DNA from 3 places in the Burkholderia sp. MSMB0856 genome. Region 3 is predicted to be linked to each of the others. Evidence: predicted binding sites of a transcription regulator. Region 3 holds the regulator's gene; each other region holds the start of a gene.
The links. The regulator FliA, encoded in region 3, starts transcription of late flagellar genes. The targets are predictions, from matches to a motif close to CTAAAGTTTNNNNNNNNNNNGCCGNTA.
Positions count from the first base shown of each region.

Region 1: a site for FliA is predicted at 4,711-4,737, ahead of fliS (flagellar export chaperone FliS). Genes of this name have one in related genera too.
Region 2: a site for FliA is predicted at 3,483-3,509, ahead of flgM (flagellar biosynthesis anti-sigma factor FlgM). Genes of this name have one in related genera too.

Region 1 is NZ_CP013427.1:3,353,461-3,360,341, reverse strand. It holds gene fliI (flagellar protein export ATPase FliI) at 1-625, opposite strand, end outside; gene fliH (flagellar assembly protein FliH) at 619-1,302, opposite strand; gene fliG (flagellar motor switch protein FliG) at 1,295-2,290, opposite strand; gene fliF (flagellar basal-body MS-ring/collar protein FliF) at 2,280-4,043, opposite strand; gene fliE (flagellar hook-basal body complex protein FliE) at 4,293-4,637, shown strand; gene fliS (flagellar export chaperone FliS) at 4,813-5,247, shown strand; gene WS87_RS16925 (flagellar protein FliT) at 5,244-5,576, shown strand; gene fliK (flagellar hook-length control protein FliK) at 5,652-6,881, shown strand, end outside.
Region 2 is NZ_CP013427.1:3,313,932-3,320,812, reverse strand. It holds gene WS87_RS16760 (M24 family metallopeptidase) at 1-994, shown strand, start outside; gene WS87_RS16755 (SGNH/GDSL hydrolase family protein) at 1,075-2,421, opposite strand; gene WS87_RS16750 (flagella synthesis protein FlgN) at 2,595-3,035, opposite strand; gene flgM (flagellar biosynthesis anti-sigma factor FlgM) at 3,121-3,453, opposite strand; gene flgA (flagellar basal body P-ring formation chaperone FlgA) at 3,572-4,831, opposite strand; gene flgB (flagellar basal body rod protein FlgB) at 5,038-5,526, shown strand; gene flgC (flagellar basal body rod protein FlgC) at 5,561-5,986, shown strand; gene WS87_RS16725 (flagellar hook assembly protein FlgD) at 6,054-6,800, shown strand; gene flgE (flagellar hook protein FlgE) at 6,829-6,881, shown strand, end outside.
Region 3 is NZ_CP013427.1:210,209-217,089, reverse strand. It holds gene ahcY (adenosylhomocysteinase) at 106-1,524, opposite strand; S-adenosyl-L-homocysteine riboswitch at 1,559-1,675, opposite strand; gene WS87_RS01940 (RNA polymerase sigma factor FliA) at 1,767-2,501, opposite strand; gene WS87_RS01935 (MinD/ParA family ATP-binding protein) at 2,524-3,333, opposite strand; gene flhF (flagellar biosynthesis protein FlhF) at 3,326-5,077, opposite strand; gene flhA (flagellar biosynthesis protein FlhA) at 5,074-6,881, opposite strand, start outside.

The sequences.
Region 1 (6,881 bases), 320 kb from region 3:
GCTCGCGATCGAGCGGGTTGATCGACGGCGCCGACAGCGGCGCGTCGACCTTCGACGCGAGCGGGCCGAGGCCGTCGAGCGGGCGGCCCGACGCGTCGACGACGCGCCCGAGCATTTCCCAGCCGACCGGCAGCCGTTTCGCGCCCGCGAGCGGATCGGCGACGGGCGCGGCCTCCCGCGGCCACACGCGCGCGCCGGGCAAGACGCCCGCGACGTCGGTGGTCGGCATCAGGAACAGGCGATCGCCGGCGAACCCGACGACTTCCGCTTCCGCATGCGGCAGCGTGCTGCCGGGCGGCAATTCGATCGTGCATTCGGCACCGACCGACAGGCGCAGGCCGATTGCCTCGAGCACGAGGCCCGCGGCGCGCGTGAGGCGCCCGCACGGCCGCAGCGGCAGCGCGCGGTGGCTGCGGGTCGCGAGGCCGTTCAGGTGCGTGCGCCAGTGCGCGAGATGCGGATTGTGCGGCGCGCGCGGCGTGTCGGCCGCGGCGTCCGTTGCGTGCGCCGGCGCGCCGTGCGCGGTGCCGTGCGTATGCTCGGGGCCGAACGACGCGAGCGCGAGTTCGCGCTCGAGCGGCGTCATTCCGTCGTACAGGATCGATTCGGGCGTGGGCGTCACCATGCGCTCACCTTGCCGATCGCGGCGGCGACGCGCTGCCAGCGGGTGGGCAGCGTCGCGTCGACTTCGCCCGTCGCGGCGTGCGCGCGGCAGCCGCCGCGCTCGATCGACGCGTCGGTGCGCACGTTCCAGCCCAGCGTATCGAGATCGTCCTGCAGATAAGCCTCGACGACGGGCAGGTCGGCCGGGTTCACCGCGAGATGCGGCGCGCCGGACAACGCCGGCTCGGCGGCGAGCACGTCGCGCACGGCCGCGACGAGCGCGGCGGGATCGTGCTTCACGTGCTGGCGCACGACCTGCTGCGCGATGTCGAGCGCGAGTTGCGCGAGGTCGGACGCGAGGTCGTGCTCGGCGCTCGACACGGCTTCGCGGAACGACGCGGCGAGCGCCGCGAGCTGCGCGGCCTGTTCGCGGGCTTCGGCCTGGCCGGCCTCGAAACCCTGCTCGCGGCCCTGCTCGAAACCGGCCTGATAACCCAGTGCCTGGCCTTCGACGTGACCGGCCGCGTGGCCTTCGGCATGTGCGGCGTCGCGCACGCGCTGCAATTCCTCGGCGAGCGCGGCGGCGGCCGCAGCCGCGTCGTCGGGCGGCGGCGGGGGCGGCGGCGGATCGAACGACGCCATCTCCCACCGCTGGTACGCGGTGAGGGTGCCGGCGCGGTCGCGCGCGGAATCAGACATAGGCGTCTTCCGCCTTGCCGCCGATCACGATCTGACCGCTTTCGGCGAGGTTGCGCACGATCTGCAGGATGCGGCGCTGCTGCGTCTCGACTTCGGACACGCGCACCGGGCCGCGCGCGTCGAGATCCTCGGCGAGCAGTTCGGCCGCGCGTTGCGACATGTTCGCGAGGAATTTCTGGCGCAGCGCGGGCGGCGCGCCCTTCAGCGCGATGATCAGCGTTTCCGACTCGACTTCCTTCAGCACCATCTGGATCGCGCGATCCTCGAGGTCGAGCAGGTTCTCGAACACGAACATCTGGTCGACGATCTTCTGCGCGAGGTCGGCGTCGTACTGGCGCACGCTTTCGAGCACGCCTTCCTCATGATTGCTCGTCATGAAGTTCAGGATCTCGGCCGCGGTGCGGATGCCGCCCATCGGGCTGCGCTTCAGGTTGTCGCTGCCGGACAGCAGGCCCGTCAGCACGTCGTCGAGCTCGCGCAGCGCGGCCGGCTGGATGCCGTCGAGCGTCGCGATCCGCAGCAGCACGTCGTTGCGCAGGCGCTCGGTGAAGCACGACGCGATCTCGGACGCCTGGTCGCGATCGAGGTGCACGAGGATCGTCGCGATGATTTGCGGATGCTCGTTCTTGATCAGTTCCGCGACGGCGGCCGAGTCCATCCACTTCAGGCCCTCGATGCCGCTCGTGTCGCTGCCCTGCAGGATCCGGTCGATCAGCACGCCGGCCTTGTCCTCGCCGAGCGCCTTGGTCAGCACCGAGCGGATGTACTCGCTCGAATCGAGCGACAGCGCGGTGTGCTGCTCGGCTTCCTTCGCGAATTCGTGCAGCACGTCCTCGACCTGCTCGCGCGTGACGTTCTTCAGCGCGGCCATCGCGGCGCCGATCTTCTGCACCTCGCGCGGCGCGAGGAACTTGAATACTTCAGCGGCCTCTTCCTCGCCGATCGACATCAGCAGCAGCGCGCTCTTGGTCAGGCCTTCAGCGTTCATCGGACACCCAGTTCTTCACGACGGTGGCGACGATCTTCGGATCCTGGCGGGCGATCGTGCGCGCGTAGTCGAGGTTGCGTTCGTAGCGGTTCTTTTCGTTCTCGAAGCCGAGCAGCAGCGGATCGGGCTCGTCCGGCTGTTCCAGCGCGGGCAGGCCGTCGAGCGCGACCGGATCCTCCGGCGCCGCGAGGGCCGGCGCGGCCGGCTCGGGCGGCGGGAACGCGCGGCGCATCGCCGGGCGCACGAACATGAAATAGAGCGCCGCCGCGGCCGCCGCGATGCCGAGCCACTTCGCGGCTTCCTTCGCCATCGCGATCATGTCCGGCTGGCGCCACCACGGCAGGTCGGCGTACGGATCGTTGACGGTCGAGAACGCGCTGTTCACGACGTTCACCGAGTCGCCGCGCTTCTCGTCGTAGCCCATCGCGTCCTTCACGAGCTGCTCGATCTGCGCGAGCTTCGCGGGCGGCAGCGGCTGCATCGTCACGTGGCCCTTCGCGTCGGCGACCGGCTGGTAGTTGACGACGACGGCCACCGACAGCCGCTTCACGTTGCCCATCGGCTGCTCGACGTGGCGGATCGTCTTGTCGAGCTCGTAGTTGGTCGTCTGGTCCTTGCGGTCGCTGACGGGCGTCGACTGCGGCCCGTTCTGGCCGTTGCCGGCGACGATCGGCGCGGAGGCCGGCTGCGGCGGCGTGTTCGACAGCGCGCCCGGCACGCCCGATGCGCCGCCCTGCGCGAGTTCGGTCGCGCTGCTGGTCTGCTGGCTGCGGATCGCGGTCTGCTGCGGCGAGCCGTTCGGGCCGTAGCTTTCCGAGGTCTGCTCGAGCTTCGAGAAATCGATGTCCGCGCTGACTTGCGAGCGCGCGTTGCCGGTGCCGAAGATCGGCGCGAGGATCGCGTCGATGCGCTTCTGCGTGTTGTGCTCGACCTGCTGCACGTACTTGAGCTGGCTCGCGTCGAGGCCAGTGGCCGATGCGGTCTGGGTCAGCAGGTTGCCGTCCTGGTCGACGATCGTGACATTCTTGGCCGGCATGTCGGGCACGCCGGACGACACCATCCGCGTGATCGCCTGCACCTGGCCCTCGTCGAGCACGCGGCCCGGGTAGAGATCGACGAATACCGACGCGCTCGGCGCTTCCTTGTCGCGCACGAACACCGACGGCTTCGGGATCGCGAGATGCACGCGCGCCGTCTTCACGGCGTTGATCGACTCGATCGTGCGTTGCAGCTCGCCTTCGAGCGCGCGCTGGTAGTTCACCTGCTCGGCGAACTGGCTGATGCCGAATTTCTGGTTGTCCATCAGCTCGAAGCCGACCGAGCCGCCCTTGGGCAGGCCCATCGCGGCGAGCTTCAGGCGCGTTTCGTGCACCTGGTTCGACGGCACGAGGATCGCGCCGCCGGCGTCGGCGAACTTGTAGGGAACGTTTGCCTGCTGGAGCGCGGTAATGATCGCGCCGCCGTCGCGGTCCGACAGGTTGCTGTACAGCACGCGATAGTCGGGCGTGCGGCTCCACAGCACGAGCGCGGTGATCGCGGCGATGGCGAGCGCAACGGCGATCACGAACGGCAGTTTCGGGTTGCCCTTCATCCGCGTGATGCCGGGGATGCGTTCCGCGAAGCCGCCGAACCCGAAGTCCGCGCCGGCGCCGCCTGCTCCCGGCAACGCGGCGGCCGCGGTGGCGCCTGGCACCGGGCTGGCGAGGCCCGTGCGGGCGTCGGGGTTGATCAGCGAGTTGGCCTGCGAATCCATGCGTGGAATTTCTCCGGAGCGGGACGACTGAGCCGCTCGGACGAGCGGACGGACAATGACACGATGCGATTATCGGGACCAGGGCCCGACTCCGATCGACCGAAAAGAGCGGGGTTTCCCCCGTACTTTCGCGGCTTTGGCGCGCGCCGCGCTGCTATCCTTTTTCGCGATCCGGCATGGTGCGCATCGTGCGGCGCCGCCGGACCGCCCGGTGCTCCGGGTCTCTTCTCTCATATGTCTGGGGACAGCATGGCTGCCAACGTCAGCGGAATCGGTTCGGTGTTGCAACAGATGCAGGCGATGGCCGCGCAGGCGAGCGGCGGCGTCGCGAGCCCGACGGCGGCGCTCGCCGGTTCGGGCGCGGCGACGGCCGGCACGTTCGCGAGCGCGATGAAGGCGTCGCTCGACAAGATCAGCGGCGACCAGAAGCACGCGCTCGGCGAGGCGCAGGCGTTCGAGGTCGGCGCGGCGAACGTGTCGCTGAACGACGTGATGGTCGACATGCAGAAGGCCAACATCGGTTTCCAGTTCGGGCTTCAGGTCCGCAACAAGCTCGTGAGCGCGTACAACGACATCATGCAGATGTCCGTGTGACGCGACCGGCAACCGGGGACGGCCAGCCGCCGACGGGCATCCGCGGGCGGCCGACCGGCGACGGGCCGTGCGCCTAAAGCTTTTCAATTCCCTTCCGATAACTCTGGAACAAGGCCGCGTCATGCATTGCACGGCGGCGGCTACCGCATAGCCAACGCATCACAAGGAGAAGCGCATGTTTTCCCCAGGACACGCTGGAGCCAATGCGTACGCGCGTGTCGGCGTCGAGACGGGGGTGATGGGCGCCTCCCCGCACCGGCTGATCGCGATGCTGTACCAGGGCGCGCGCCAGGCCATCGCGCTCGCGCGCATGCACCTGCAGCAGGGCAACGTGCCCGCACGCGGCGAAGCGATCGGCAAGGCGATCGGGATCGTCGAGAGCGGCCTGCAGGCGTCGCTGAACCGCGACGCGGGCGGCCAGATCGCCGGGCGCCTCGACGCGCTGTATACGTATATCGGCCGGCGCCTGCTGGAAGCCAACATGCATGCCAGCGACGCGATGCTGGTCGAGGTCGACGGGTTGCTCGCGACGCTCGAGGAAGCGTGGACGGGCATCGCTCCGGAAGTCGCGCGCATGGCCGCGCAACAGGCGGCGGGCGCGGCACGATGAATCTCAAGGCCGAATACTTCGCTCGCTACGAGGCGCTTGCGGCCGTGTCGGGCCGCATGCTGTCCGCGGCGCGCGGCGCGCAGTGGAGCGCGCTGCCGGAGTTGCAGGCCGAATTCCTGCGTCTCGTCGACGGGCTGAAGGAGGCCCATCCGGGCGTCACGCTCGACCAGGCGGACCTCGGCCGCAAGCTCGAGCTGATTCGCCGCATCCTCGCCGACGACGCCGCCATCCGCGACCTCGCGAGCCCGGACGTCGCACGGCTGTCCGCGCTGTTCGAGGCGCGGCGCTCGACCCAGGTATTGACCGATCTCTACCGCGCTCGCGGGTAGTGCCCGTTTGCCGGGGCGGCGGTTGCCGCATGCCCGGCTTCGCAACGATGTCGCTGAGGTGAGCAGGCTCCGATCATGACCGGTATCGACTCCGTTGCGGCCGCCCTGCTGGCGAGTCGCCTCGACAGCCTGCTGACCGGCCCCGTGATCGCGCCCGCCGGCGGCGGCGCGACCGCGCAGGTCGGCACGCCGGGCGCCGGCGCGTCGTCGCCGTCTTCGGCCGGGGCCCCGCCGGCGCCGCCGCCGGCATCCGCGCAGACCGCGTTGTCCGATGTCGCGCTCGTGCTCGACGCGATTTCGCGCTCGGGCGGCGTCGCGACGCCCGTGATCGCCGGGCGCACGCCGCTGCTGGCCGATCCTGCCGTGTTGCTGAGCACGGCGGCGGCCGTGCCGCCGGACGGGCAGCCGACCGCCGGTCCGGCTGCGTCCGCCGCCGCGCCTTCCACCGCAACGCCTGCGTCCGACGTCGCGGCGCTGCGTGCGGCGCTCGCGCAGGCCGTCAGCGAAAGCGGCCTCTTTTACGAATCCCATCTCGCGCAGTGGCTGGCCGGCCAGCGCCCGCTCGCCGCGCTGATGCGCGAACCGCAGGCGCGGCTCACGACCGCGCCGGTGCAGCCCGCCCCGGACGCCGCGCAGCACGACGCGCCCGACGTGCTCGACGAACTGCTCGCGCAGCGCCTGCCGCTGCCGACGGCGGCGCGAACCGCTACGCAGCCGGGCGCGCCCGCGTCGGGCGGTGCGGTGCCGCGCGAGCTTGCACAGAACGCGGCTGCCGCCGCTCGGCAAGGTGCGGCGTCGGCCACGGCCGCGACGACCGACCCGCTCGGCGATCGCCCGGACACGCGCTGGACGCCCGCGCGCGCCGAACTGGCCGCCGCGTCGGCCGATCCGCAGACGCAGACGCCGGCTCCCGTGCATCCTGCCGCCGTGCCGATCGTCCGGCAGCAGCTCGATGCGCTCGCGACCGATCAGTTCCGCTGGGCAGGTGAGGCATGGCCCGGCGCGCGGCTCGACTGGACGATCGAGCCCGACGATCCGGGCGGCCACGCGTCGCGCGGCGGCGACGACGCAGGCGACGGGATCGCATGGCGCACGCGGCTGACGCTCACGTTGCCGTCGCTCGGCACGGTCGACGCGGAGCTGGTGCTGAACGGCGCACAGCTCGTCGCGCGACTGCGTGCGAATTCGGCCGGCGCCGACCGGCTCACGCGGAACGAGGCCGCGCTACGGCAGCGGTTCGAGGGATCGGGGCTGCAGCTCGGCGGACTGTCGATTCGTGCGGTCGGCGACGAACCGGACGGCTTC
Region 2 (6,881 bases), 360 kb from region 3:
CGCCGAACTCGAGCGCTTCCTCGCGCAATTCGCGGTCGACCACGCGTGTTACGGCTTCGAATCGGTCAACTGCGCGCTCGTCGAGTCGGTGCGCCGCGTGTGGCCGCACGCGCGCCACGCCGATTTCAACCCGGTGGAGGCGCTGCGGGCCGGCAAGACGCCGGCCGTGCTCGACCGGTTCCGCGACGCGTTCGCGCGCAGTTCGGCGGCGATCGCCGAAACGATGCGCTGGGCGAAGGCCGGCGAACCGGGGCGGCGCCATACCGAGTACGACCTGGCCCGCACGATCAACGACGCGTACGGCGCCCGCTCGGCGGTCGCGCTAACGTTCCCGTCGATCGCGGCGAACGGCGCGAACAGCGCGTTCGCGCACTACACGGCGGCGAGCGCCGACGTCGAGCTGACCGAAGGCGAGCTCGTGCTGCTCGACAGCGGCGCGTACTACGACGCCGGTTTCGCGACGGACTGCACGCGCGTCGTGCTGCGTCGCACGCGGCCGGAGACGGTCGCGCAGCCGTGGCAGCGCGAGATCTACACGGTCGCGCTGAAGGCATGCATCAAGGGGCTCGTCACGCGCTTCCCGAAGACCGCGACCGGCGGCGACGTCGATGCGACGGTGCGCCAGGTGTGCCGCGACCACGGCTACGATTTCGGCCACGGCACCGGGCACGGCGTCGGGATCCACGTGCACGAGGGCGGCGTGCGGTTCGCGCCGGGCGCGACGTACGGGCTGGTGCCGAACGCGGTGATTTCGGTCGAGCCGGGCATCTACGTGCCGGGCAAGGGCGGCGTGCGGATCGAGAACATCGTGATCGTGCGCGCGGACGACGACGCGTCGGACACCGTGGCGTTCGAGAACATCGTCACGGTCGGCTACGACTGGGACCTGATCGACGTCGAATTGCTGAACGACGACGAGCGCGCGTACCTGCGCGACTACGAAAGGCTTTGCGTGGAACGCGGCACGCAGGTGACGGCCTGCCCGTTGCTGTAAGCGGTGCCGGCGCGGGCGGCGTCGGCCGCCCGCTGTCCGCCGGTCATCGATGGATCACCGGCGCTGGACCCGGATCCATTTCAATCCAGCAACCGCGCCCGCACGAACGGCGTGATTCGCTCGGCGAGCCACGCGTGCGTGCGCGTCGTCGGGTGCAACGTGTCCCAGAACACGAAGCGCGCCGGGTCGCGGCAGTCCGCGCGCGGCGTCTGCGCGGCCAGGTAGGTGAACGACGACGGCTTCGGGATGTCGAGGCACGACCGCTTTGCATCGTCGAAGCCGTATTGCGCGGGGTAGCTCAGCAGATCGTCGAACGGCGCGTACGCGTCGAACACTTCTAGACGCAGCGTCGCGCCGTAGCGGGCGCGCACGGCGGCGGCGGCGTCGGCGAGCCGTCTGTTGTAGTCGCTGACCTGCGCGGCGACGCTGGCGGCGTCGGTGCGCGTCGCGAACACCGGCGCGCGCGACACGTCCGGCAGCGTGACGAGCAGGATGCGCGTCGCGCCGGCCGCGGCGAGCCGCTCGAGACTGTCCCGCACCGCGTTCGCCGCCTGCTCGGGCGTGCGGCCGTAGTTCACGAGATCGTTGCCGCCCGCGAACACCGCGAACAGCGTATTGGCGGGCCGGTAGTCCGGCGCGCGATCCATGTATTCGCGCCAGGAGTCGATCTGCTGCACGAGGCCCGGCACGACGAGGTGCTGGTCGGTCGCCGCTCCGCCGATCGCCCAGTTGTAGAACGGCAGCCGCAGCGCGTTCGCGACGTATTCGGCCCACACCGGCCCGTTGCTGAAGCGTCCGGCGTGCCAGCTCGTGCCGTTCGGCAGCTTCCACTGGCTCGCGTTGAACATGTTCTGGGTGTCGGACAGGCTGTCGCCGAACACGATCAGCTTGTTGACCCGCGCGTCCTGCTGCGCGGCGTCGATGGTCCAGACCGTGTAGTTGAACGACAGCGCGTTGTTCGCCGCGACCGCATGCGTCAGGTTCGCGCGGATGCCGCGCGCGGCGAGCGTCTTGCGGCAGACGTCGGCGAGCGTCTCCTGCGCCGTCGTGCTGTAGAACATGTTTTTCCACTGCGTGATGCCGTCCGCCCACCAGTACCCGGGAACCCGATACCAGTCGCCGCCCGCCGGATCGCGCGCCCATTCGTAGGTCGCCTCGGGCTTGAGCGGATCGTCGCTGATCCGGTACCAGCAGCGCAGGTAGGTGTAGGTGTCGCTGCCGCGCGACGCGGCGCGCGGCGCTGCGCCCGGCGGTGCCGACGCCGGCGTAGCGAGCGGGCCGGCCGGCGACAGCGTCATGTCGCCGGTCGGCGTCGGCAGCGGGGCCGGGGCGGCCGGCGCGAGCGACGCGGTGAACGCCAGCGCGGCGCCGAGCGTGGCGATGGCGGCCGCGCGGCGCGCGGATTCAAGACGGGAATGATGATGCATCGATGCCCTCCGATCGGTTGTTTTCGGATCAGGCAGCGCGGCTGCGCTGCCGCGTATCGGGGGGACGCATGTGCCGGACTGGAGCCCGGTCTGTCGAAGCGGAATTCAGGGTGAAGCGGGTGAAGCGGCGAGGCGTGTTGAGGGCGGAACGGGACGCAGGCCGCCGCAGGGCATCAACGCATCAGCGCCGACACACGCCCGTCCGGGCCATAGACGCCGGCCGGCGCGGGCGCCGAGCGCAGCACCGCAAGCGCGCGCTCGTTGTAGTCCATCCGGATCCGGATCAGCATCCCGTTGGTCGCATTGGCCTGGCGCGCGCGTTCGGCGGCCTGCAGCAGCAATTGCCAGCGGCCGGCGAGGCGGGCATCGCGCTCGGCGGCCTGGTCCATCCCTTTCTTGCCGGCCGGAAAGCCGAGCGCGGACAACTGCGTGTCGCGCGTGCGCTCGAGCTGCGCGAGCCGGTCGATCAACGCGCTTTTCTTCTCGACGATGCCGGGCAGCATGTCGAGCGGCTCCGGCGTCGTCAGTGCCTTTTCCTCGTAGGCGAGCAGGGACGCGAACGCTTCGACCGTCGCGTGTTCGTCGTTGACCGTGGCCAGCAGCTCTTCTCTCATCGCGTCATGCTCGTCGCGCCGGCACGCGTGTCCGCATGCCGGCAAACCAGGGGACCGGTCCGGGCGTGACGGGCCCCGGGCCGGCTCAGTTGCCCTGCGAGCGCTGCTGTTGCAGCAGGTCGCGGGCGGTATTCAGTACGCCGTCGGCGATCTTGTTCACGTCGATCGTCAACGTGCCGTTGTTCAGCGCGTCCTTGATCGACTGGACGAGGGCCGTGTCGATGTCGGCGCTGCCGGAGGCCGACAGCGAACGCAGCTGGCCGGACAGACCCGACAGGTTCACGGTCGTGTCGCCGCCGGTCGATCCTGCGTCGGCCGCCTGCGCGGACGACGACGAAGCCGCGCCGGATTGCGCGCGGGTCGCGCCGTTGCCGGTCGACGCGAGTGGGCTCGGGTTCGGAGTGGAATCGATCTTCACGATGGGTTTCCTGTACGGTATGACCCAGATAACGGCCGGGTCGGCCCGAACTTTAGCATCGTGAGCCCGACATTCTCCGAATAAACAATTCTTTGCAATCTTGCGGCGCGATCCGTCCCTATAGAGGAATTTCCACGGTCCCGGCGTCCTTGACGATCGCCGTGACGATCTGGCCCGCCGCCATCCTGACCCGCACCGACTGGCCCGGCGCCGCATTCGCGAGCGCGCTGCCGTCGGCCGAGATCGTGAAGCCGGGCCCGGCCGCGACGACCCGCACCGTCTGGCCGGCCGACACCGACGCGGCGCTCTTCAGCATGTCCTGGCGCAGCGGCAGTCCGGCCGAGATCCGGGCCAGCGCGGTCGCGCCGACCGCCTGCGCGGGATCGGTGATCACCGCCAGCGGCAGCACCGTCAGGTCGCCGTCGCGCGCGACGAGGTCGGCCGCGGTGAGCGGCTCGCCCGGCGTGATCTGCCGCGCGGCGACGTAATAAGTGGCCTGCACGGCGACCTTCGCCTGCAGATAGACGGTCCACGGCCGCTCGCCGGCGCAGCGCACGCCGACCGTCGTGCGGCCCCACAGGCGCGCGCCGGTCGGCAGGAACGGCTCGAGCGTCGTGCACGCGGCGAGCCCGCGCGGAAATGCGGTCGCGACCGTCGCGGTGGTCTTGCCCGGCAGGCCCGCGACCTGCTGCTGCAGGAACGCGAGGGCCGTGCGCCGGATCGTGTCGGGGTCCTGCTGGCCGGCCGGCGTGGCCGGCGGAGACGCGGCGGTGGCCTGGGCCGGGTTGGCGGCAGCGGCCGGCGCGCGCGGCGCCGGCGCGGCCGAAGCGGCCCGGGCCGCGGCCATGCGCGCGGCGATGGCCGGTCGCGCGGAATTCGCGGAATTCGCGGAATTCGCGGGATTCGATGCGGGCTCGGCCGTACCGGCGACGACGGTCGCGACGGCACCCGGATCGGCGGCGCGCCGTGCGCCATCGCCAGCGTTCATGCGCGCGGCGGCGTAGACGGGGCGCGGCGCGGGTGCCAGCACGGCGGCCGGCGGCGGGACGCTCGTCACGATCATCGAGCCAGCCGGCAGCGCCGCAGAGCCGGCCGAGGCCGCGCCGGTTACGCCGGCGCCACCACCCGCGCCAACGGCGCCGCCCGCCATCGCCATGCCCGTACCCGAAGCCGTGCCCGCATTCCCGCCGAACTGCCCGCCGCTCGCCGCGTTCGCATGCGCGAGCGCGGTTTCGGCCGTCTCGCCGCGTCCGGGAATCACGATCATCCCGTCGTCCGCATGCGCAAGCGGCACCGCGAGCCACAGCGCCGCGGCGAGCGCGAACGCCCGCGCCATGCGCGTGCCGCGTCCGTCGTTTCCGCGAAGTGCGCCTGTCATCGCCGTGTCCTCGAAGCCGTTGATCCGATTCGCATTCTAGGGAGCCTGGCCGTCGCGCAAACGATGAATAGAGGGGGCCTTTGCCGCGTTATTCGTCCGATTGCCGGTTGCGCCCGACGCCTACCATCGCTGTCATGGAAAAAAGCCCCTTGGGTCGCCATCCGGCGCAAGGGGGCGTGCAGCGCTTCATACGGAGAGACGCACACATGCTGGACAAACTCGATGCCGAATTCGCGTTCGGCCGACAGGCGCTCGACGTGCGCGCCTATCGGCAGGAGCTGCTGTCGTCGAACATCGCGAACGCCGACACGCCCGGCTACCAGGCCCGCGACGTCGACTTCGCGTCGACCCTCGCGCGCTCGCTGAAGCAGACCGGCGGCGGCCTCGCGCCGAGCAACGCCGCGCAGCTGCCGATGGCGCAGCCGGCCGGCGTGACGAGCGGGATGACGATGGTGTCGACGGCGCCCGGCCACATGGCCGGCACCGCGAAGCTGATTCCGACGGGCGGCCCGGCCGACGACTACGGTCGCGCGCAGTACCGGATGCCGCTGCAGCCGTCGCTCGACGGCAACACGGTCGATCTCGACGTCGAGCGCGTGCAGTTCGCGAACAACGCGCTGCACTACGAAACCGGGATGACCGTGATGACCCAGCAGATCAAGGCGATGATCGCCGCGATCTCGACGAACTCGTAAGCGCGCGCCGCTTCGCCCCGAACAAGGAGCCCCCATGCCCTCGTTGATGAACATCTTCGGCGTCGCCGGTTCGGCGCTGTCCGCGCAATCGCAGCGCCTGAACGTCACCGCGTCGAACCTCGCGAACGCCGACAGCGCGACCGGCCCCGACGGCAAGCCATACAAGGCCAAGCAGGTCGTGTTCGCGACCGACCCGATCGGCGGCGCGCGCACCGCGTCCGGCCAGGGCGTCGGCGGCGTGCGCGTGACCAGGGTGGTCGACGATCCGTCGCCGATGAAGTCGACCTACGACCCGGCGAACCCGGCCGCCGACGCGAACGGCTATGTGCAGATGCCGAACGTCGATCCGGTGCAGGAGATGGTGAACATGATCTCGGCGTCGCGCTCGTACCAGGCCAACGTCGAGACGCTGAACACCGCGAAGACGCTGATGCTCAAGACGCTGACGATCGGCACGTAAGCCGCGCGCCGAGCGTCCTTCCCCACCGAGACCCAGACCCGACAGTTCCGACACAAGGCCACCCAGGATGACTTCCACCAGCACGACGATCGGCAGCAACGGCACCAACGTGTCGACCCTGCCGACCGACACGATGAACACCAACAACGTGTCGACGAACGGCACGTCGGCGAGCGACCTGCAGGCGACGTTCCTGAAGCTGCTCGTCACGCAGCTGCAGAACCAGGATCCGACGAGCCCGGTCGACAGCTCGCAGATGACGTCGCAGCTCGCGCAGATCAACACGGTGAGCGGCATCGCGCAGCTGAACACGTCGCTCACGTCGCTGTCGACGCAGCTCGCGGCCGGCCAGCAGACGCAGGCCGCGCTGCTGATCGGCACGAACGTGCTCGCGCCGGGCAACGGCGTCGCGGTGAAGAGCGGCGCGGCGTCGCCGTTCGGCGTGTCGCTCGCGAACGACGTGTCGAACCTGACGATCACCGTGAAGAACAGCTCGGGCGTCGTCGTCAACACGATCAACGCAGGCAAGCAGTCGGCCGGCACGGTGCCGTTCAACTGGACGCCGACCGATGCGGCCGGCAACGCGCTGCCGGACGGCAAGTACACCGTGAGCGCGCAGTACACGGGCTCGGACGGCAAGACGTATGCGCCGACCGTGCTCGCGGCCGCGCAGGTGCAGAGCGTGATCAAGCAGGCCGACGGCACGGCGGGGCTCGTGCTGTCGAACGGCACGACGGTGGGCTTGACCCAGGTCGCGTCGATCTTCCCGAACACCGCGTCGTCGTCGTCCGGCGGCACGACCACCACCAACTGATCCAGATTTCTCGAAAACGGAGACCGAAATGGGTTATCAACAGGGTCTGAGCGGCCTCGCCGGCGCATCGAACGCGCTCGA
Region 3 (6,881 bases):
CCGGCCGCCGCACGTGCCCGCGCGGCGGCGGACACGGCGCGACGGCCGGCGGTCCGGCACCGTGCCGCGCGCCGCGCATGAACGCGGCGCGGCGGCGGCGGTGCATCAGTAGCGGTAGTGGTTCGGCTTGAACGGGCCGTCCTTCTGCACGCCGATGTACGAAGCCTGCTCGTCCGACAGCACGGACAGGTTTGCGCCGATGCGCGCGAGGTGCAGGCGCGCGACCTTTTCATCGAGATGCTTCGGCAGCACGTACACCTTGTTCTCGTACTGTTCGCCGCGCGTGAAGAGTTCGATCTGCGCGAGCGTCTGGTTCGCGAACGAGTTCGACATCACGAACGACGGGTGGCCGGTCGCGCAGCCGAGGTTCACGAGGCGGCCTTCGGCCAGCAGGATCACGCGCTTGCCGTCCGGGAAGATGATGTGGTCGACCTGCGGCTTGATGTTTTCCCACTGATACTGGCGCGTCGACGCGACGTCGATTTCCGAGTCGAAGTGGCCGATGTTGCAGACGATCGCGTTGTGGCGCATCGCCTTCATGTGATCGTGGTTGATCACGTGGTAGTTGCCGGTCGCCGTCACGAAGATGTCGGCCTTGTCGGCCGCGTATTCCATCGTCACGACGCGGTAGCCTTCCATCGCCGCCTGCAGCGCGCAGATCGGATCGATTTCGGTGACCCACACGGTCGCGCCCAGGCCGCGCAGCGATTGCGCGCAGCCCTTGCCCACGTCGCCGTAGCCCGCGACGACCGCGACCTTGCCCGCAATCATCACGTCGGTCGCGCGCTTGATGCCGTCGACGAGCGACTCGCGGCAGCCGTACAGGTTGTCGAACTTCGACTTCGTGACCGAATCGTTCACGTTGAACGCCGGGAACGGCAGGCGGCCGTCCTTTTCCATCTGGTACAGGCGGTGCACGCCGGTCGTGGTTTCTTCGGTCACGCCCTTGATGTGCGCGAGGCGCGTCGAGTACCAGGTCGGATCGGCGTCGAGGTGCTTCGCGATCGACTTGAAGAGCGCGACTTCTTCCTCGTTGGTCGGCTTCGCGATCACCGAACGGTCCTTCTCGGCCTTCGAGCCGAGGATCAGCAGCAGCGTTGCGTCGCCGCCGTCGTCCAGGATCATGTTCGCGAATTCGCCGTTCGGCCATTCGAAGATGCGGTGCGAGAATTCCCAGTATTCGTCGAGCGACTCGCCCTTGAACGCGAACACCGGCGTGCCGGCTTCGACGATCGCGGCAGCGGCGTGGTCCTGCGTCGAGAAGATGTTGCACGACGCCCAGCGGACATCGGCGCCGAGCGCCTTCAGCGTCTCGATCAGCACGCCGGTCTGGATCGTCATGTGCAGCGAACCTGCGATGCGCGCGCCCTTCAGCGGCTGCTGCGCCTTGTATTCGTCGCGGATCTGCACGAGGCCCGGCATTTCGGTCTCGGCGATGTTCAGCTCCTTGCGGCCCCAGCCGGCAAGCGCCATGTCGGCGACGATGTAATCCTTGGAAGCTTGCGAATCGATAATGGCGTTCATCACGCCCTCCTTTCTAAAAAAGTTCTAGAAATTGGTGACGTGAGCGCCGTTCAGGAAGCGGGGCCGGCGCGAATGTTGCCGCACGGCTGCTTGGTGAAGCTTTCCGAGCCTGGCGGACGCAGGATGGTCCGTCGCAACGCTCCTCGGGAAGCGGGAGGGATTGTAGCAAATCGGCGCGGGAAATGCGCGTCGCGCGCCACGCACCGCGCGCGGCGTCGGCGCGCGCGGGCGCTATGAAAGGGTCAGTTCTCGGCGCCGACCCAAGCCTGTTCGCGCAACCGCGCGCGCAGGCGCGCGACGGCCTGGCTGTGCAGCTGGCACACGCGCGACTCGCTGACCTCGAGCACCGCGCCGATCTCGCGCAGGTTCAGCCCGCGCTCGTAGTACAGCGACATCAGCAGTTTCTCGCGCTCGGGCAGCCGCTCGATCGCTTCGACGAGCGCCTCGCGCAGGTGTTCGTCGAGCAGCGACGACAACGGATCGGCGTGATCGACGCGATAGCGGTCGAGGAACGGCTCGTCGTCGGCCGCGCGATCGAAATCCTCGTAGTAGATGAGCTGGCTGCCGTGCAGGTCCTGCAGCATCCCTTGATATTCGTCGAGCGGCATCTTCAGGTGCTGTGCGATCTCGGTCTCGCTCGCCGAGCGGCCGAGATGCTGCTCGACCTGGTGCACCGCGTGCTCGACCTCGCGCGACGTCTTGCGCAGGCTGCGCGGCAGCCAGTCGTTGCTGCGCAGTTCGTCGAGCATCGCGCCACGGATGCGCTGGGTCGCGTAGGTCTCGAACTGCGCGCCCTGGTCTTCCTTGTAGCGGCCGGCCGCGTCCATCAGGCCGATCATGCCGGCCTGGATCAGGTCGTCGAGATCGACGCTCGCCGGCATCTTCGCGACGAGCTGCAGCCCCAGGCGCCGCACGAGCGGCGCGTATTGCGCGAGCACGTCGGCCTGGGTCATCTTTCCTTGAGCGTTGTACATCATGGCTCTCTCCTTCCGGTGGCGCTCACGCGGCGTGTGCCGCACCCGCCTCGTACGACGGCTTGCCGCCCGCATGCACGGCGCGGCCGGCGCCCGATCGCGGGCGCATCGGCCAGTACAGCAGGTCGGCGGCGATCTGCCGGTAATCGCGCGCCGCAACCGACGACGGGAACGCGTCGACCGCGGTATGCATCAGGTCGCGTGCATGCTCGACGAGCGGATCGGCGCTCACGCAGCCGGCGTCGGCGATCGACACCGTCAGGTAGCGGCTCGCGACGCCCGCGAGGTTGTCGAATGCGGTCCTGGCGTCGGCATGGCTGCCGACGTGATTGGTCAGCACGCGGAACTGCGCGACCGCGTGCGCGAAATGCAGGCGCTTCATGCACGCATACGCCTCGGTGATCGCCTGCGCGGCGACCCGCGTGACGATCAGCACGTCGTGCGCCTCGCGCGCGAGCGGGGAGAACGTGCCGTCGGCACCGAGTTGCGCGTCGACCAACACGATGTCGGCCTGGCCGTCGACGAAGTCGCTCAGTTGCGAATCGCTGTAGCCGTCCCGCGCGGCCGCGCACAGGCCGAACCCGGCGGCGACGCGCGTGCGTTCGCCGTCGCGCAGCCAGGCGCCCGCGAGCGTCGCCGTGGCCGAATGCACGTCGGCGCGCTCGTCGACGACGAGCACGTCCTTGCCGAGCGCGGTCAGCGCGGCCGCGACGTTCACGACGGTCGTCGTGCAGCCGACGCCCGCCGGCCCGCCCGTCACCGCGACGATGCGCGACGCGCGCCCGGCCAGCAGGCGCCGCAGCCCTTCGGCCTGATCGATGATCCGTTTATCCAAATCGCACCTCGTGCAGCTCGGCGGTGGAACGTGCGGTCAGTGCGGAAAGCAGCGTCGGCATGTCCTCGTCTTGCGGCACGAAGGGCGAGCCGTCGCGCGGCACACAGAACGCGCTCTTCAGCAGGAACCGGGTCGATGCGACGTACAGGTTTTCCGGCACTTTCTGGCCGGTCGACACGTAATGGACCGGCAGCTTGTAGCGGATCACCGTGTCGAGCACGCCGCCGAGGTGGGTCGCCTCGTCGAGCTTGGTCAGGATGCAGCCGGCGAGATCGGGATACTCGGCCGCGCTGCGGTAGGCCTGGACGACCTCGTTGAGCGTGTCGCCGTGGCTCGTCGCGTTGAGCAGCAGCAGGCGCTGCACCGGCGCGTTCGCGCCGTGCAGCATCGCGATCTGGTCGGACAGCGCGCGGTCGCGCTGGCTCATGCCGATCGTGTCGATCAGCACGATGTGCTTGTTGCGCAGCTCGGACAGCGCGAGCTCGAGATCGCCCGCATCCTTCACCGCGTGCACGGGCACGCCGAGGATCTTGCCGAAGATGCGCAGCTGCTCGTGGCCGCCGATCCGGTAGCTGTCGGTGGTCAGGAGCGCGACCTTGCTCGCGCCGAAGCGCATCACGCAGCGCGCGGCGAGCTTCGCCGTGGTGGTCGTCTTGCCGACGCCGGTCGGCCCCATCAGCGCGAACACGCCGCCGCGCTCCATCAGCGCGTCTTCGCTCTCGAGCACCGGCAGGTTCGCGGCGAGCACCGACTGCGCCCATTCGGCGGCCTGCTCGAAGGTTTGCGCGTCGTCGCCGGACGGCAGGTTGTCGACCAGCATGCGCACCAGTTGCGCGGAGAAGCCGGCCGAGAACAGGTGCCTGGTCAGCGCGCCGTGCACCGGGCTGCGGCGCTGGCGGTCGTGCCACATCAGGCTGTCGAACTGCTCTTCCATCATCCCGCGCATCGCGCCGAGCTCGTGCATCACCGTATCGTTGACGATGCTCTCGATGCGCGTCTTCACAGCGTCGGCCACCGCGGCCGCCGCTTCCGCGGACAGGCGCGTGCGTTCGGCCGGCTTCGCGGTGCTCGCTTCGCTCTGGCGGGTCATCGGCGCGGCGGCCGACGGCATCCGGCGTTCGGCGTCGCGCACGATGTCGCGCGCCCAGCCGGCCGGCGTCGCGGACGCGGCGTCCTGCTGCGCGCGCGCCGGTGCCTGCGGCGCGGCCGGTGCGGCCTGCGCGCGGGCGATCAGCGCTTCGCGCTGCTGGGTCAGGCGCTTCGCGTGCTCGACGAGCCACGGCGCGGGTTCGGACGCTGCCGCCGGCGTGCCGGCAGCGGGCGCAGGCGCGACCGGCGCGTTCGATGCCGCGTCCATGCCGGCGTCGAAGGCGGCCGCTTCGGCTGCCGGCTTCGTCGCTTCGGCGCTTGCGCCGAACACCGACGAGAACACGTCCGGCAGGCCGCCTTCGCCCGCCGCATACGGATTGACGGCCGGGCGCGCGAGCGCGGCACCCGGGCGCGACACGATGCCCGGGACGGCCGCGGCCGGCACGGATTCCGGCGCGCGCGGCGCGACGGTGCGTGCCCGGACGGCGGCCGGCGGCGTGACCGCAGCGAGATCCGAATCGGCGAGTGCGACGATTTCGACGCTGCCGTCATCGAGCGTGCGGTTCGACAGCACGACGGCGTCGGCGCCGAGTGCCTCGCGCACGAGGCGAAGCGCGTCGCGGCTGGTCGCGCCGGTGAATTTGCGAATGTTCAAGCGGAACCCCCGATGACGTTAACGACTTTGATCGTGCGCGTGTCCGGCACTTCGGCATACGACAGCACTTTCAGTTGCGGCAGGCTGCGGCGCAGGAAACGCGCGAGCATCGCGCGCAGCGCATGCTGCACCAGCAGCACCGGCGGCAGCCCGAGATTCTGTTGACGCAGCATCGCCTGTTGCGTGCCGGTCAGAAGGTTGTGCGCGAGGCCGGGCTCGAGGCCCGGGTTCGCGCCGGTGGCGAGCGCCTGCGACAGCACCCGCTCGAGATTCGAATCGAGGCCCATCACCTGCATCTCGCCCGAGCCCGGATACCACTGCTGCGTGATCGCACGGCCGAGCGACAGCCGCACCGCGGCGGTGATCTCGTACGCGTCGCCGCGGCCCGCGTGTTCGGACACGGCCTCGAGGATCGTGCGCATGTCGCGGATCGGCACGCCTTCCTCGAGCAGGTTCTGCAGCACTTTCTGCAGCGTCGTCAGCGAGATCGTCTTCGGCACGAGGTCCTCGACGAGCGACGGCGCATCCTTGCCGGTGCGCTCGACCAGCGCCTGCACTTCCTGGCGGCCGAGCAGTTCGGCCGCGTGCTGGACGACCAGATGGTTCAGGTGCGTCGCGACGACCGTGCTCGCATCGACGACCGTGTAGCCGTACACCTGCGCCTGCTCGCGCATCGCGACGTCGATCCACACGGCGGGCAGCCCGAATGCCGGATCCTGCGTCACGGCGCCCGGCAGCGCGGCCGTCACCTGGCCCGGGTTGATCGCGAGCCACTGGCCCGGGAACACTTCGCCCGCGCCGATCTCGACGCCCTTCAGCGCGATCCGGTACGCGTTCGGCCGCAGTTCGAGGTTGTCGCGGATGTGGATCACCGGCGGCAGGAAGCCGATCTCCTGCGCGAATTTCTTGCGGATGCTCTTGATGCGCTTGAGCAGTTCGCCGTCGCTGTTCTTGTCGACGAGCGGAATCAGCCGGTAGCCGACTTCGAGGCCGAGCGGATCGATCAGTTGCACGTCGTCCCAGGTCGCCTCGTGGCTGTCGCCCGGCAGCGCGGCGGGCGGTGCGATCTCGGTCACGTCGCCGGCCGCCACGCGGGCCGCCGCGCGGCGGACTTGCGTGCGGGCAAGCCAGATCGCGCCGCCGCCGAGCGCGAGGAACGCAAAGTGCGGCATGCCCGGGATCAGCCCCATCAGCACGATGATCGCGCCGGTGATGGTCAGCACGCGCGGGTTGGTGAACAGCTGGCCGGTGATCTGCGTGCCGATGTCCTCGTCGGTCGCGACCCGCGACACGATCACGCCGGCCGCCGTCGAGATCACGAGCGACGGGATCTGCGCGACGAGGCCGTCGCCGATCGTCAGCAGCGTGTAGTTGGTGCCGGCCGCCGCGAACGACATGTCGTGCTGCACCATCCCGACGATCAGCCCGCCGATCACGTTGATCGCCATGATGATCAGGCCCGCGATCGCGTCGCCGCGCACGAACTTCGACGCGCCGTCCATCGAGCCGTAGAACTCGGCTTCCTGCGACACGGCGAGGCGCCGCTTGCGTGCCTGCTCTTCGTTGATGAGGCCCGCGTTCAGGTCGGCGTCGATCGCCATCTGCTTGCCCGGCATCGCGTCGAGCGTGAAGCGCGCGGACACTTCGGCGATCCGCCCCGCGCCCTTCGTGATCACCATGAAGTTGATGATCATCAGGATCACGAAGACAACGATGCCGACCGCGAAGTTGCCGCCGACGAGGAAGTGGCCGAACGCCTCGATCACCTGGCCGGCCGCGTCGGGGCCGGTGTGGCCCTCGAGCA